3 regions of the Gottfriedia sp. ABJ_BB2_2 genome follow, and region 2 is predicted to be linked to each of the others. Evidence: riboswitches for the same ligand, from Rfam matches in the RefSeq annotation. Region 2 holds a riboswitch; each other region holds the start of a gene.
What was found. A riboswitch is a leader RNA that binds a small molecule or an ion and turns the genes downstream of it on or off. The one in region 2 is predicted to bind S-adenosylmethionine.
Positions count from the first base shown of each region.

Region 1: linked by a shared signal. The riboswitch ahead of ACX6U0_RS15450 (methionine ABC transporter ATP-binding protein) and the one ahead of metK (methionine adenosyltransferase) in region 2 are both predicted to bind S-adenosylmethionine.
Region 3: linked by a shared signal. The riboswitch ahead of mtnW (2,3-diketo-5-methylthiopentyl-1-phosphate enolase) and the one ahead of metK (methionine adenosyltransferase) in region 2 are both predicted to bind S-adenosylmethionine.

Region 1 is NZ_JBVFKR010000007.1:63,570-68,493, reverse strand. Features, by position in the region: gene ACX6U0_RS15465 (M20 family metallopeptidase) at 1-157, opposite strand, end outside; gene ACX6U0_RS15460 (MetQ/NlpA family ABC transporter substrate-binding protein) at 218-1,066, opposite strand; gene ACX6U0_RS15455 (methionine ABC transporter permease) at 1,063-1,731, opposite strand; gene ACX6U0_RS15450 (methionine ABC transporter ATP-binding protein) at 1,721-2,737, opposite strand; SAM riboswitch class I at 2,912-3,029, opposite strand; gene ACX6U0_RS15445 (iron-containing alcohol dehydrogenase) at 3,274-4,437, opposite strand; gene ACX6U0_RS15440 (GNAT family N-acetyltransferase) at 4,507-4,924, opposite strand, start outside.
Region 2 is NZ_JBVFKR010000006.1:30,298-35,221, reverse strand. Features, by position in the region: gene ACX6U0_RS14270 (DinB family protein) at 1-354, shown strand, start outside; gene ACX6U0_RS14265 (cysteine hydrolase family protein) at 395-928, opposite strand; gene metK (methionine adenosyltransferase) at 1,155-2,351, opposite strand; SAM riboswitch class I at 2,560-2,672, opposite strand; gene pckA (phosphoenolpyruvate carboxykinase (ATP)) at 2,994-4,580, shown strand.
Region 3 is NZ_JBVFKR010000001.1:622,732-627,655, forward strand. Features, by position in the region: gene ACX6U0_RS03305 (carbon-nitrogen family hydrolase) at 1-518, opposite strand, end outside; gene ACX6U0_RS03310 (aminotransferase class I/II-fold pyridoxal phosphate-dependent enzyme) at 655-1,836, shown strand; SAM riboswitch class I at 1,901-2,006, shown strand; gene mtnW (2,3-diketo-5-methylthiopentyl-1-phosphate enolase) at 2,073-3,293, shown strand; gene ACX6U0_RS03320 (2-hydroxy-3-keto-5-methylthiopentenyl-1-phosphate phosphatase) at 3,298-3,951, shown strand; gene ACX6U0_RS03325 (methylthioribulose 1-phosphate dehydratase) at 3,948-4,577, shown strand; gene ACX6U0_RS03330 (cupin domain-containing protein) at 4,598-4,924, shown strand, end outside.

The DNA.
Region 1 (4,924 bases), on a different contig from region 2:
CTGCTAAGATTTTAGTAAGTGTTTCAGATGCAAAAAACTCTTGATTACCAATTTCAGGTTTCTCATGAATTTGGTGGCTAGCTTCAATATAAATTCCCTTCGATTCTTCAATACTTTTTACAATTTGGTCTCTATGTGTTTTTGTTTGGACTGTCATTTAACAAATCTCCCTTCTACTCTTTCATATCAGTTTGCCAACTCTAAAATCATAAGGTACTTATAGATCTTTAATTTTTTCAATTGAAGTGACAACTGGAACTGTCGCACCTTTGTCACGCTTAATAATGTAATCATGTACTTCTTTTGATTGATACGCCTTCACAATCTTTAAAAAATCCTTATCATTTTTATCTTTTGTGCGGGATGCAATAATATTGATATATGGCATAGCTGCTTTATCATTAGGATCTTCTTTGTACAGCGGATCATTAGCAGGATCTAAGCCCGCTTGAACAGCGAATCCATTATTAATAATGGCTGCTGCCACATCATCCAATGATCTAGCTGTTTGACCTGCAGCAACAGGTTTGATTTTTAGATTCTTAGGATTCTCTTTAATTTGTTCAATACTTCCTTTAGGGTCGAAATTATCTACTAAACTAATTAACTTTGAAGATTGTAGTAGTTTAAGTGCGCGACCAGCATTCGTTACATCATTTGGTATTGTAATCGTTGCACCATCTGGGATATCACTTAGCTTTTTAAATTTATGTGAATAAATCCCCATTGGCGCGATAACCGTAGAACCAATTGCAGCAATTTTTAAATTATGATCTGCTTTAAATTGGTTCATATATGTAATCGTTTGAAAAGAATTTAAATCAAGGCTACCGTCATTAAGTGCTGTGTTAGGCTGAACATAATCTGAAAAAGAAACGATTTTTAATTTTATACCATCATTTTTTACTTGGTTTTCTATTATTCTCCAAAGCTCAAAATCATCACCATTAATTCCAATTTTAATCGTTCTCGTCTTTCCATTACCTGCTGTCTCTTTAGAACTACATGCTGTTAATACCGAAACCGCTAATAATACTACTGCAAAAATACTTAAAAACTTTTTCATCCTCTTTTCCTCCTTACATATCTTGACCATGAATTTCCCAAACTTTGAATGATTTGAACAATAACTACTAGTAATACAACCGTAATGACAATGACTAAGGTTTCAAAGCGTTGATAACCATATGTAATCGCTAAATCCCCTAAACCTCCAGCTCCAACAGCACCTGCTGCTGCAGTTGATCCAATCAATCCTATCGTTGCTGTTGTAAATGAAAGAATCAACGATGGGATGGCCTCAGGCAAAATAAACTTCACGATAATTTGAAACTTTGTCGCTCCCATTGCATAGGCTGTTTCCAGTACTCCCTTATCCACTTCTAGCATGGAGTTTTCAATCAATCTCGCTAAATATGGACCTACAAAGATTGATAGGGGGACAATCGCTGCAGCTACGCCAATGGATGTTCCTGTTACTAATCTAGTAAACGGAATAATGGCAACTAGTAGAATAATAAACGGAACAGATCGCACAATATTAATAATGGTATTTAATATCGTAAATACGGGTTTGTTTTCCATTATATGTCCCGGTCTCGTTACAACCAGGATAATCCCTAAAGGCAACCCAATGATTGTGCCAAAAATAAATGACCCCAATACAGTTAAAAATGTTTCTTGGCATGCCTGCAGAAACTGCGGCCAGAAGAATTCCCAATTAAGCTCCATTTAACTCAACCTCCCTTACATCTATTCCTTTTTCTAAAATAAATTTAATTGCTTTTGCACTTTCCTCTTCTGTACCATCTAGTGCAACAAGCAAATTCCCATAAGGTCTTTCTTGTAGCTCTGTAATCGATCCATAAAGAATGTTCAAATGAATATCGAATTTTTTCAGAACCTCAGATAATAGTGGATCGGCTGCTTTTTCACCTAGGAATACTAATTGATAATATTTCCCCTTAGCGAGTGATTTCGATAAATTGGTCGGCACCTCACTTTGTAATACAGTGTTAACGAAGTTCTTTGTAATATTTTTTTGTGGATTCGTAAAAACATCGTAAACATTACCTTCTTCAACAATTTCTCCATTATCAATGACGGCTACTTTATCACATAAATCGCGAATTACACTCATTTCATGAGTAATAAGGAAAATGGTAAGATTATAGGATTTATTTACTTTCCTTAAAAGCTCCAATACATTCTTTGTTGTTTCAGGGTCTAATGCAGATGTTGCTTCATCGCAGAGTAGAAGATCTGGATCTGTCACAAGTGCCCTTGCGATTCCCACTCTTTGCTTTTGTCCTCCCGATAAATGCCCAGGATATACATCTTGTTTCCCTGTCAGTCCGACAAAATCAATTAATTCCATGACCTTTTCCTGAACATCACTTTTCTTCTTTCCTTCAAGGTAAAGCGGCATTGCTATATTATCGAACACCGTTTTAGATGAAAGTAGATTAAAGTGTTGAAATATGACGCCAATTTTTCTACGAGTCTTACGTAATTCCTCCTCATTTAATGCCATCAGGTTTATCCCATCAATCAGAACTGATCCTTCTGTTGGTTCTTCAAGTCTATTTAAACAGCGAATCAAAGTACTTTTTCCTGCTCCTGAAAAGCCAATGATTCCAAAAATCTCCCCTTTCTCAATTTTCATATTAATGTTATTTAGTGCTTTAATTGGTGGCCTTCCAGGATAAACCTTGAAGACATTTTTAATTTCAATCAAATTATTTCCTCCAATGCAAATATTATCAACAAAATAACATAGTATTCCTGTATGTAAACTAGGATTTATATCCGTAATTACCCCATTTTACTCTCACTCACAACATCAAAAAGCCCCCCTTCTTATCCAAAACACAGATAAGAAGAGGGGCTATTAATATATAAGCCGCTCTACTTCTTATCTTTCAAATCGCTTGAACGACTTGCAGGAATTAGCACGGTATTTGTTACGAAACAACAAACCCGTTGCTGAGGTATCATAGGGCCAGTCCCTCCACCTCTCTGGATAAGTAATAGAATTTATTAAATTTTAAAAAATTATTGTTTTAATATTATCTCGCTTTTTATAATACGTCAAGAAATATTTTTGATTTTTTTATGAGAAGTAGTTTTTGAATTCATATTCTTATTCAATCACGCCTCTATGAATAATGGTTGAAGGATTGCAAAGAAGTAACGCACGAAAAGCCTTACCTATATAAAATAGATAAGACTTTTTTGGTAAGCTAATCAAGTAAATACTCTATCCTTCTTCAATTAAAGTGCTGCTTGTAAGATTTTTAAAGCATCCTCTTGATCTAATTTTTTAAAGTATCCAAATGGTCCGTACTTTACTGTTTTAGCTGACATTTCGTGAAGCTGATCTTCTGTAATGCCATATTCACTCAGTTTGCTAGGTGCTCCGATAGAATTCCAGAATGAACGTAATGCTTTGATTCCTTCTAATGCCCATTCTTCTTTTGATTTTGTTCCTTGTTCAATGCCGAACACTCTTTCTGCAAATTGACCAAAACGATCAACATTTTCATTCATTACATACTCCATCCAATGTGGGAATATTATTGCTAACCCACCACCGTGTGGAATATCTGTTACAGCAGAAACAGCGTGCTCGATATTATGAGTAGCCCAGTCTCCTTGTACGCCCATACTTAGAATACCATTTAAAGCCATCGTTCCACTGTAAAGGAGCGTTTCGCGTGCTTCATAATTATCTAAATTCTCGACTGCAATTGGAGCTGTTTCAATGACAGTTTTTAATATCCCTTCACAGAAACGATCTTGAATTTTTGTGTTTGTTCCATGGTGGAAATATGACTCAAGCACATGAGACATAATATCAACTGACCCGTAAACTGTTTGATTACGTGGAACTGTAAATGTATTTTGTGGATCTAAGATTGAAAATGTTGGATAGCTAAATTTACTTCCCCATCCTAATTTTTCATTTGTTTCCCAGTTTGTAATTACTGATCCTGCATTCATTTCAGAACCAGTTGCCGCTAATGTTAAAACTGTTCCGAATTTTAAAGCGTCTGTCGGAACTGCTTTACGAGTAATAACATCCCAAATCTCACCATCAAATTTTGCACCTACAGCAATTGCTTTCGTACAGTCAATAACTGATCCACCACCAACTGCTAAGATGAAATCGATATGCTCATCTTTACAAATTTGAATCCCTTTATGTACCGTAGATAGCCTTGGATTTGGCTCAACTCCACTTAATTCGTGAATTGTTTTATCCGCTTCTTTTAAAATACCTACTATTTGGTCATATAGACCATTTCTTTTAACGCTACCGCCACCATATACTAGTAAAACATTTTTTCCAAAGCTTTGAGCTTTGTCCTTTAGTTTTTGTACACTGTCTTTACCAAAAATTAATTCTGTTGGGTTTGCAAATGTAAAAAAGTTCATACGTTTCCCTCCTATTCTTTTCATCTTAATTTTAACTGAATTAATAGAAAGGATGCATCTGAAACGACTTTAGTTTCGAATATTTCTTTCAATAACTGGAAAAACTAAATAATCGTATGGTTTTCCCATGATTTGTTGAACCTTTTCATATTCAAAACCTACTTTTTCATACAAACGACGCGCAGCTGGTTTATCTTGATCAACATTTAAGGAAACTCTTTCTACACCAATTGTTTTCGCATGCGCCAATAAACCTTTTAACAGCTCTGTACCAATTCCTAATCCTTGATATGCAGGATTTACAGACACTGTATCAATGTAATAATCGCCTTCTTCTGCTTCTTTATCTACTTTGGCATCCATTTTTGTATTTCGGCTGATGATTTCTAGCATTTCTTGGTCAAGCTTTGCTAATTCCGAAACATGGTAAGCAATAATGACACCAACTACTTGTTCTTCATGTACTTTCACAAGACAATTATGATAA
Region 2 (4,924 bases):
GCTGAAGATAAATGGACGATTAAAGAAGTACTTGGGCATATGGCCGATACTGAACGTGTAATGAGCTATCGTTTATTAGCTATTGCTAGAGGAGAAAAAGCTAATTTACCTTCGTTTGATCAAGAGGTTTATGCTTCTAATACACAATTCAATGAACTAGAATTACACCAAATTCTATTCGAATTATCAAATGTTCGTCAATCTACTCTGTCCTTACTTTCAACACTTTCTAATGAATCTCTACAAACCATCGGTTCGGTTAATCATGCTCCAACTACTGCTCGTGCAATGGCTTATGTAATTGCTGGGCACGAGCTCCATCATTTAAACATTCTAAAAGAGCGTTATGTATAAAAGGAAATACCACCGTACTAATTACGGTGGCATTTTTTATTTATTCAAACGACATATCCTTTGTTTCTTTTAAGATAGCGAATCTTCCGCCACCGAGAATACCATTATGATGGTTAATTATTTGAGAAGCTTCTAGATTTCCATTATCAAAAGTACTATGTGCGTCTTTAACTAATGTATTGTTGTAGCCTTTACTAAAGGCACTTCTTACAGTTGTATCAATGCAAAACTCAGTTTGCATTCCGATGATGACTAAGTTTTCGATTTGTAGTTTATTCAGCTCTTCCTGTAGACTCGTCTCGTAAAAAGAATCACAAGTTCTTTTTTGGACAACGATATCAGTTGAACGTGGTTCAATTCTCGGATGGATTTCCCAAGTAGATAAACCTTCTTTATATTCAGAGTCGTCCTCGGTATGCTGAATATAAACAATCGGCATTTTTGCTTCTCTTGCTTTTTCAACCAAACTAGTAATGTTATCTAGTACTTTTTCTTCATTATGTAACTTAAAATCAGGGTAAGTAAACATTGCATTTTGAACATCCACGACTAATAATGCTGTTCGATCATTCATTTTACAATAATAAGGAGTACATTCCCCTTATTACATTCACCTCCGTCCTTCATTTTTATCACGTTAGTGCTGAAAATAATACACAATCATATCATCTTACATAATCATACTTTTTGAAAGAAAAATTTAAAAAAGATAAATGACAATAAGCATTTATTCGATAAAATAATCCCAAAATAAAAAAGAGACTGTAACAGCTAATGCTGTATACAGTCTCTTTTAAACATTAAAGACCAGCTTCAGTTTTTAAAGCTTCTGCTTTATCAGTACGTTCCCAAGGAAGGTCGATATCTGTACGGCCGAAGTGACCATAAGCAGCAGTTTGTTTGTAAATTGGACGACGAAGGTCAAGCATTTTGATAATTCCTGCTGGACGTAAGTCAAAGTTATTGCGAATAACTTCTACAAGTTTTTCTTCTGAAACTTTACCTGTACCAAAAGTATCAATTGCAATAGATACTGGTTTCGCAACACCAATTGCGTATGCTAATTGAACTTCAGCTTTATCAGCTAATCCAGCAGCTACGATGTTTTTCGCAACGTAACGTGCAGCATAAGCAGCAGAACGGTCAACCTTCGTTGCATCTTTACCAGAGAATGCTCCACCACCGTGACGAGCATATCCACCGTAAGTATCAACGATGATTTTACGACCTGTTAATCCTGCATCCCCTTGAGGTCCACCGATTACGAAACGGCCTGTTGGGTTGATAAAGAATTTTGTATTTTCATCGATTAACTCAGCTGGTACAACTGGTTTAATAACAAGTTCTTTAATATCATTTTCGATTTGTTCTTGAGTTGCTTCTGGACCATGTTGTGTTGATACAACAATTGCATCAATACGAACTGGTTTGTTGTTTTCATCATACTCAACTGTTACTTGAGTTTTTCCATCTGGACGTAAGTATGAAACTGTTTCGTTCTTTCTTACTTCAGTTAGACGACGTGCGATTTTATGAGATAAAGAAATTGGAAGTGGCATTAATTCAGGTGTTTCGTTTACAGCAAAACCGAACATTAAACCTTGGTCTCCAGCTCCGATTGCTTCGATTTCTTCATCTGACATGCTTCCTTCACGTGCTTCTAATGCTTGGTCTACACCTAAAGCAATATCAGCTGATTGCTCATCGATAGAAGTTAATACTGCACATGTATCTGCATCAAATCCGTATTTAGCTCGGTCATAACCGATTTCACGGATTGTTTCGCGAACAATTTTTGGGATATCTACATAAGTAGAAGTTGTGATTTCACCTGCAACAAGTACTAAACCTGTTGTAACTGAAGTTTCCGCTGCTACACGAGCATTTGGATCATTAGCTAAAATTGCATCAAGAATTGAATCTGAAATTTGGTCACAGATTTTATCTGGATGTCCTTCTGTAACTGATTCTGAAGTAAATAAACGACGTTGTGACATTGAGTCCCCTCCTAAATTGAATTGACGGATCTCTTTTTTCTCAACATAAGATTAGAAAAATGTTTTCCTATATCTTATGTTTCCCATTTAAGATAAAGATAACTCAGTGTAAATTACGAAATTGCCATCTGTATTTAAGTTTTGAGCAAAAAAAAAGCCTTCCTCTTATCCATATTGCTTGAGGAAAGGTTTAGTTATTTGCCTTTCGCTCTTATCGTCCAAGACAATAAATTGCCTTGCATCAGGTTCAGCACCTTTCACTTAAAGTGAGGTTGCTGGGCTTCGTAGGGCCTGTATCCCTCCACCTACTCGGGATAAGAGAGTATCCGTATGAAAAGTATCATATTAAAAATTAACTTTCTTGTCAACAATTTTCATCATTCTTTAGACACATTTCAACATCTATAAAAAATCAGCACATGCTTTACATTCATTCCTATTAAATGGGAAATACCTAATAATATCTTTCATACAGGCTAATTTACTCCTTTAAGTATACTGTTTTACTCATTTTAAAATTTTTAATAATTTCGTTACACATTTTTCCAACTAATAGTATACACTATTAAAATAAATGTGTTATACTATTTAACGAGATACCTACATGGCAGACAAATTATATTTAAAGGATGGTATTAGTATATGAAGACAGTTGATGTAAATATTGAATTGAATGAATTACTTTCAAGTAATCACATGTATAACCAACTTAGCGTTTCTGAGCTAGTTGAAAAAGTTCTAACAAGACAAGAAGGTATTCTAACGTCAACGGGAGCAGTTAGTGTATCAACGGGAAAATATACTGGCCGTTCACCAAAAGATAAATTTATTGTTAATGAAGCATCTGTAGAAAACTTAATTGATTGGGGAAAAGTAAATCAGCCAATCTCTTCAGATGTATTTGAAAAATTATATAGTAAAGTACTTACTTACTTAAAAGATAGAAACGAATTATTCCAGTTTAAAGGATTTGCTGGTGCAGATACTGGATATCGTTTACCAATCCAAGTTATTAATGAATTTGCATGGCATAATTTATTTGCACACCAGTTATTTATCCGCCCTACTGAAGAAGAATTACTTACACATCAAACTGAATTTACGATTGTTTCTGCTCCAACATTTAAAGCTGATCCAGTTGTTGATGGTACAAACTCAGAAGCATTCGTTATTATTTCATTTGAAAAACGTATTATTCTAATCGGTGGTACTGAATATGCGGGAGAAATGAAAAAATCAATTTTCTCAATTATGAACTTCCTATTACCACAAAAAAATGTATTACCTATGCATTGCTCAGCTAATGTTGGTAATGAAGGTGATGTTGCATTATTCTTCGGGCTTTCTGGTACTGGTAAAACAACATTATCAGCAGACGCAGACCGTAAATTAATCGGTGATGATGAGCATGGTTGGTCAGACAATGGTGTTTTCAATATCGAAGGTGGATGCTATGCAAAATGTATTAATTTAACATTTGAAAAAGAGCCACAAATTTTCTCAGCGATTAAATTTGGTACAGTTCTAGAAAACGTAGTCGTAAATCCTGACGGACGTTTAGCAGATTATGACGATACATCATTAACAGAAAATACACGTGCAGCATACCCAATGCAAGCAATTCAAAATATTGTTGAGCCAAGTGTTGCTGGACACCCACATACAATTATCTTTTTAACTGCTGATGCTTTCGGAGTATTACCTCCAATCAGTAAATTAACGAAAGAACAAGCTATGTACCATTTCTTAAGTGGATTTACTAGTAAATTAGCTGGTACAGAACGTGGGGTTACATCACCACAAGTAACTTTCTCAACTTGTTTCGGTTCACCGTTTTTACCGCTTCCAGCTGTAGAATACGCGAAAATGCTTGGTGAAAAAATCGAAAAACATAATGTAAATGTATTCTTAGTAAACACTGGCTGGACTGGTGGAGAATATGGAGTAGGTAAACGTATGAATCTTTCTTATACAAGAGCAATGGTACACGCTGCACTTGAAGGAGATTTAAATTACGTTGAAACTACTCAGGATGAATTTTTCGGTCTTGCAATTCCTCAACACGTTCCAGGAGTGCCTGATCAAGTATTAGTTCCATCAACAACTTGGGAAGACAAGTCAGCATACGAAATCAAAGCGCTTGAATTAGTAAATAAATTCAAGGAAAACTTTAAAAAGTTCGAAGGCTTTGATGCTCAACTTGCTGAGCTTGGCGGTCCTATAAAATAATTTTAACATTGAAAGGTCTTCTAATCGAAGACCTTTTTTTGTGATGATTAAGTTTAATCTGTTATTGAAGCGTGTTGAATTCCGCTCCAGGTGCTCGCTTTCCATGGGGCGTGAGCTGAGCCTCCTCGGCGCACAGGAAGTGGTTCTTTCATGATCACAGTTTTAGTATGTCTTCCTTTTTACGCGCCTGTGGGGTCTCAGCATTCCCGCATTTCCCATAGGAGTCGAGCACCTTCCTCTCCATTCAACCTCTTAAAATAATATTCTTATTAAGGAATTAGTTAAATGAATAATAACATTTTATCTAAAGGCCAGTTTAAAGAAGTGTGTTGAATTCCGCTTCA
Region 3 (4,924 bases), on a different contig from region 2:
CTTTGAATAGGCCACTCAGCTACAAAAAACAAAACCTTTGCGCCATTTACAGCATGTGTTTGAATCCATTCTGGAAATCGCAAATCATAACAAACAAAACCAGCAACATCTAAGCCATCAATGCTGAACAATCCATTTTCGGTACCAGACTGTAAATAGTGGTGCTCGTTCATCAACTGAAACAAATGGACTTTGTCGTATTCTTTCACTACATCACCTTGATTGTTTATCACGATTAATGTATTTGTTACACCATGATCACGCTCAATTGGAAATGAGCCACCTATGAATGTCACTTGATACTTTCGAGCAATCGTTTGAAGTTCAGAAATGATAGATTCCTGTTGTCCTGTATGCTTTGTAATTTCTTCTAAACAGTATCCCGTCGTCCACAGTTCTGGCAACACGATTACAGTTGCATGTTGATGTATAGCCTCTAAAATTTTACCCTTCATCTTCATGGAATTTGTAGTAGAATCCCCTAAAACTATGTCTGTTTGTATACATGCAATCTTAATCAATTTATATTCACCCTATTCTAAATTTTATAGACATTTTTAAAATGAGCATATATGATGGTGAAAGTTATTGCAATATTCATTATTTGAAACTTTCAACTTGTATTGATACAAATCATTGAACTATTTTTTTGGAGTGATGAACTTGAAACCTAGTAAATTATTAGAAAATCTACCAAAGCAATTCTTTGCTTCACTCGTTATGAAAGTAAATGAGTCTATTAAAAACGGACATGATGTTATTAATCTAGGTCAAGGTAACCCAGACCAACCAACACCAAATCATATTATAAAAGCTCTACAAAATTCAGTAGAAAATCCTAATACTCATAAATACTCCCCATTTCGAGGAATTAGCAGTTTAAAACAAGCAATTGTTGATTTTTATAAACGTGAGTATGATGTTGATCTTGACCCTGAGGAAGAAGTAGCCATTTTATTTGGTGGAAAAGCAGGATTAGTTGAGTTGCCACTTTGTTTATGTGATGAAGGCGATACAATTTTAGTTCCTGACCCTGGATATCCAGACTATTTATCAGGTATTGCACTTTCAAAAACAGTAGCTTATACTTTACCGTTGATTGAGGAAAATCATTTTTTACCAGACTATAACCTGATTCCTCAAGAAGTTTTAGACGCTAGTAAAATATTATTTATTAATTACCCTAATAACCCTACTGGTGCAGTTGCTACTTCAGATTTTTTTGAAGAAACGGTTCAATTAGCAAAAAATAATCAAATAACAGTTTGTCATGATTTCGCATATGGCGCTTTTGGTTTCGATGGTAAAAAACCAATCAGTTTCCTACAAACACCAGGATCAAAAGAATGTGGCATCGAGATTTATACTCTTTCTAAAACCTATAATATGGCAGGTTGGCGAGTCGGTTTTGCCGTTGGAAATAAGGAAGTGGTTTCAGCGATTAATTTATTACAAGACCATCTTTACGTTAGTTTATTTCCAGCAATTCAAGAAGCAGCTGCTGCTGCATTAACTGAATCACAGGAAAGTGTTAAAGAATTATTATCCCTTTACGAAGAAAGAAGAAATGTTTTAATCAATGGCTGCCGAGAAATCGGATGGAATGTAACTGCCCCAGCTGGTTCATTTTTTGCTTGGCTTAAAGTACCAAATGGATTTACTTCAACTGAATTTGCAGATTTATTACTTGAAAAGGCTCATATTGCTGTTGCACCAGGTAATGGTTTCGGTGATTTTGGTGAGGGATATGTAAGAGTTGGTCTGTTAACTGACACTAGTAGATTAGAAGAAGCCATTTCACGTTTAAAAAATCTCGAAATATTTTTAAACATTTAATGTTTGACAATTCCAATTGTTCGTGAAATAATGCGATTATGTTAAAAATTCAAAATTAAATATAAACTTATTCAGAGTAGGTGGAGGGACCGAGCCCGATGAAACCCGGCAACCGGCTATATTATATAGCACGGTGCTAATTCTCGCAGCATTTTGCTGACAGATAAGGTGTAGGTATACCTCTCCTTGTGAGAGGTTTTTTGTTTTTATTCACAAATTATCAAGGAGGTCATGAAATGAGTGGTGTAATTGCAACTTACCAGGTTTATGATAAAAATCATCATTTAGAAAAAAAAGCAGAGTCCATTGCACTTGGCTTAACAGTTGGCTCTTGGACATCTTTGCCTCAAAATGATCAAATTCAATTACAAAAACATAAAGGGAAAGTACTTTCAATTCGTGAAGTCGAATGTGAGGACAATATCGCCGAATACTTTGGTCACAGACCAGCGAAAGGCTTAATAGAAATCTATTATCCTAGTTTAAATTTTTCATTGGATATTCCAGCAATTTTAACAACTGTTTTTGGAAAATTATCACTTGATGGTGAAATTAAATTAGTTGACTTGAATTTTACTGATGATGTTTTAAAGCAATTTCCTGGACCAAAGTTTGGGATTAGCGGCATTAGAGAAAAAGTTAATGTGTATGATCGTCCGCTATTGATGAGTATTTTCAAATCAGTGATTGGTAGAGATATTCAATACATCTCAGAGGAATTAAAAAAACAAGCACTTGGTGGAGTAGATCTAATTAAAGACGACGAAATATTATTTGATACAGTGACTTCGTTAACTGAACGAGTTACGCAAGGAAAAAAAATCTTACAGCAAGTGTATGAAAAAACTGGTCATAAAACCTTATACGCAGTCAATTTAACTGGTCGTACATACGAATTAAAAGAAAAAGCAAAACAAGCTGCAGAAGCTGGCGCTGATGTATTTTTATTAAATGTTTTTTCTTATGGCATTGATGTATTACAAAGTTTAGCAGAGGATCCATCAATTCAAGTACCAATCATGGCACATCCTGCTGTATCGGGAGCATTCAGTGCTTCCCCTATTTACGGAATTGATGCCGGTTTATTATTAGGGAAATTATTACGTGTTGCTGGAGCAGACTTTAGCTTATTCCCTTCTCCATATGGGTCTGTTGCTTTACAAAAAGAAACTGCTTTAAAGATCGCAGAAAATCTGACAATACAAAATGGTTTAAAAGAAACCTTCCCGGTTCCATCCGCTGGTATTCATCCAGGCTTAGTTCCTAAATTAATTCAAGATTTTGGAATTGACCAAGTTATTAATGCTGGTGGTGGAATTCATGGACACCCAGATGGTCCGATTGGCGGAGGAAATGCATTTAGAGAAGCCATTACGGCAACACTTTCTGGCATTAATTTAAATGAATATGCACTTAAAGACACATCACTTCAAAAGGCTTTGCAACTATGGGGGTAAAAGAATGGCAATAAAAATATTTTGTGACTTTGATGGAACCATTACAGAAGGCGATAACATCGTAACTTTAATCAAAAAATTCGCTTCACCATCAGCAAAAGTCTTAACATCAGATGTTTTAAGTGGAAAAATTTCGATTCGTGAAGGTGTAGAAAAAATGTTTTCTACCATTCCTTCATCAAAAAAAGATGAAATGACGAGGTTTGTTATACAAAGCACTAAGATTAGAGAGGGTTTTCAAGATTTTATCCAATTTGTAAAACAAAACGACTATGATTTAAAAGTTGTTAGTGGGGGTCTAGACTTTTTTGTCCATCCAATTTTAGAAGACTTCCTCCCCTCTTCTGATGTGTTATGTAATCGAACTGATTTTTCGAGCGAAAATGTAATCATTCATTGGGACCATTCTTGTGATGAACATTGTTCAAATGATTGTGGTATGTGTAAGCCTTCAGTTATGAGAAAGTTTAGTAGTTCGGATGATTTCATTATTGTTATAGGTGATTCTATTACCGATTTACAAATTGCTAAAAAGGCGAACTTAATTTTTGCAAGAGACTTCTTAATTGAAAAATGTAAGGAATTAAGTCTACCTTATATTCCGTTTACAAATTTTCATGATATTCAAAGGGCGTTAAACAAGGAGGTTTTAGTTTGAAGGAATTTTTCAAACGTTACGATGAAATTCGCGACATAAAACAAACTCTAGCAAAAAGAGATTGGTTTTTAGGTACGAGTGGCAATTTATCAATTAAAGTAAATGATGCTCCATTAAATTTCTTAGTTACGACAAGTGGTAAAGATAAAACCAAACATACGGATGATGACTTTTTACTTGTAAACGAATTTGATCAATCCATTTGGGATGAAACGAAAAAACCGTCTGCCGAAAGTATCTTACATCGGTTAATCTATTTGCACACGAATGCGACTTGTGTTTTGCATGTTCATACTATAGCAAACAATCTAATCACAAAGGACTTTCCTGCAAAAACAAACTTATCTTTTTCAGGAATTGAAATTATCAAAGCTTTAGGTTTATGGGATGAAGATGAGGAAATCACGATTCCGATCATCAAAAATCATGCACACATCCCTACTTTAGCAGAAGATTTTCTACCTCATATTAAAAATGATCATGGAGCTGTACTTATCCATAATCATGGTATTACTGTTTGGGGTACATCAGCTTTTGAAGCTAAAAAACACTTAGAAGCATATGAATTTTTATTTCAATACTCATTACAAGGAAGCAATTTAAATAATCTTTTCATTAAAAATTAAATCTTATGGAGGAATGCAAAGTGGCAACTATTTGGGTAGAAAAAAAAGATTTTCACATTACGAATGAGGTTGAGGTTTCATCTTATTTAAAAGAACAAGGTGTTATTTATGAAAATTGGAATATTGAAAAATTAGATTCATCTTTAAGAGAAAAATTTATTCTTTCTGATGAAGAAAAAACTTCTATTCTTGCAACATTTAAAAATGAAATTGACAGTATTTCAACACGTCGCGGCTATTTAGCAAGTGATATCATATCACTATCTGATGCAACTCCGAACTTAGATGAGTTATTAAAGAATTTCAATCGTGAGCACCACCACACTGATGATGAAGTGCGCTTTATT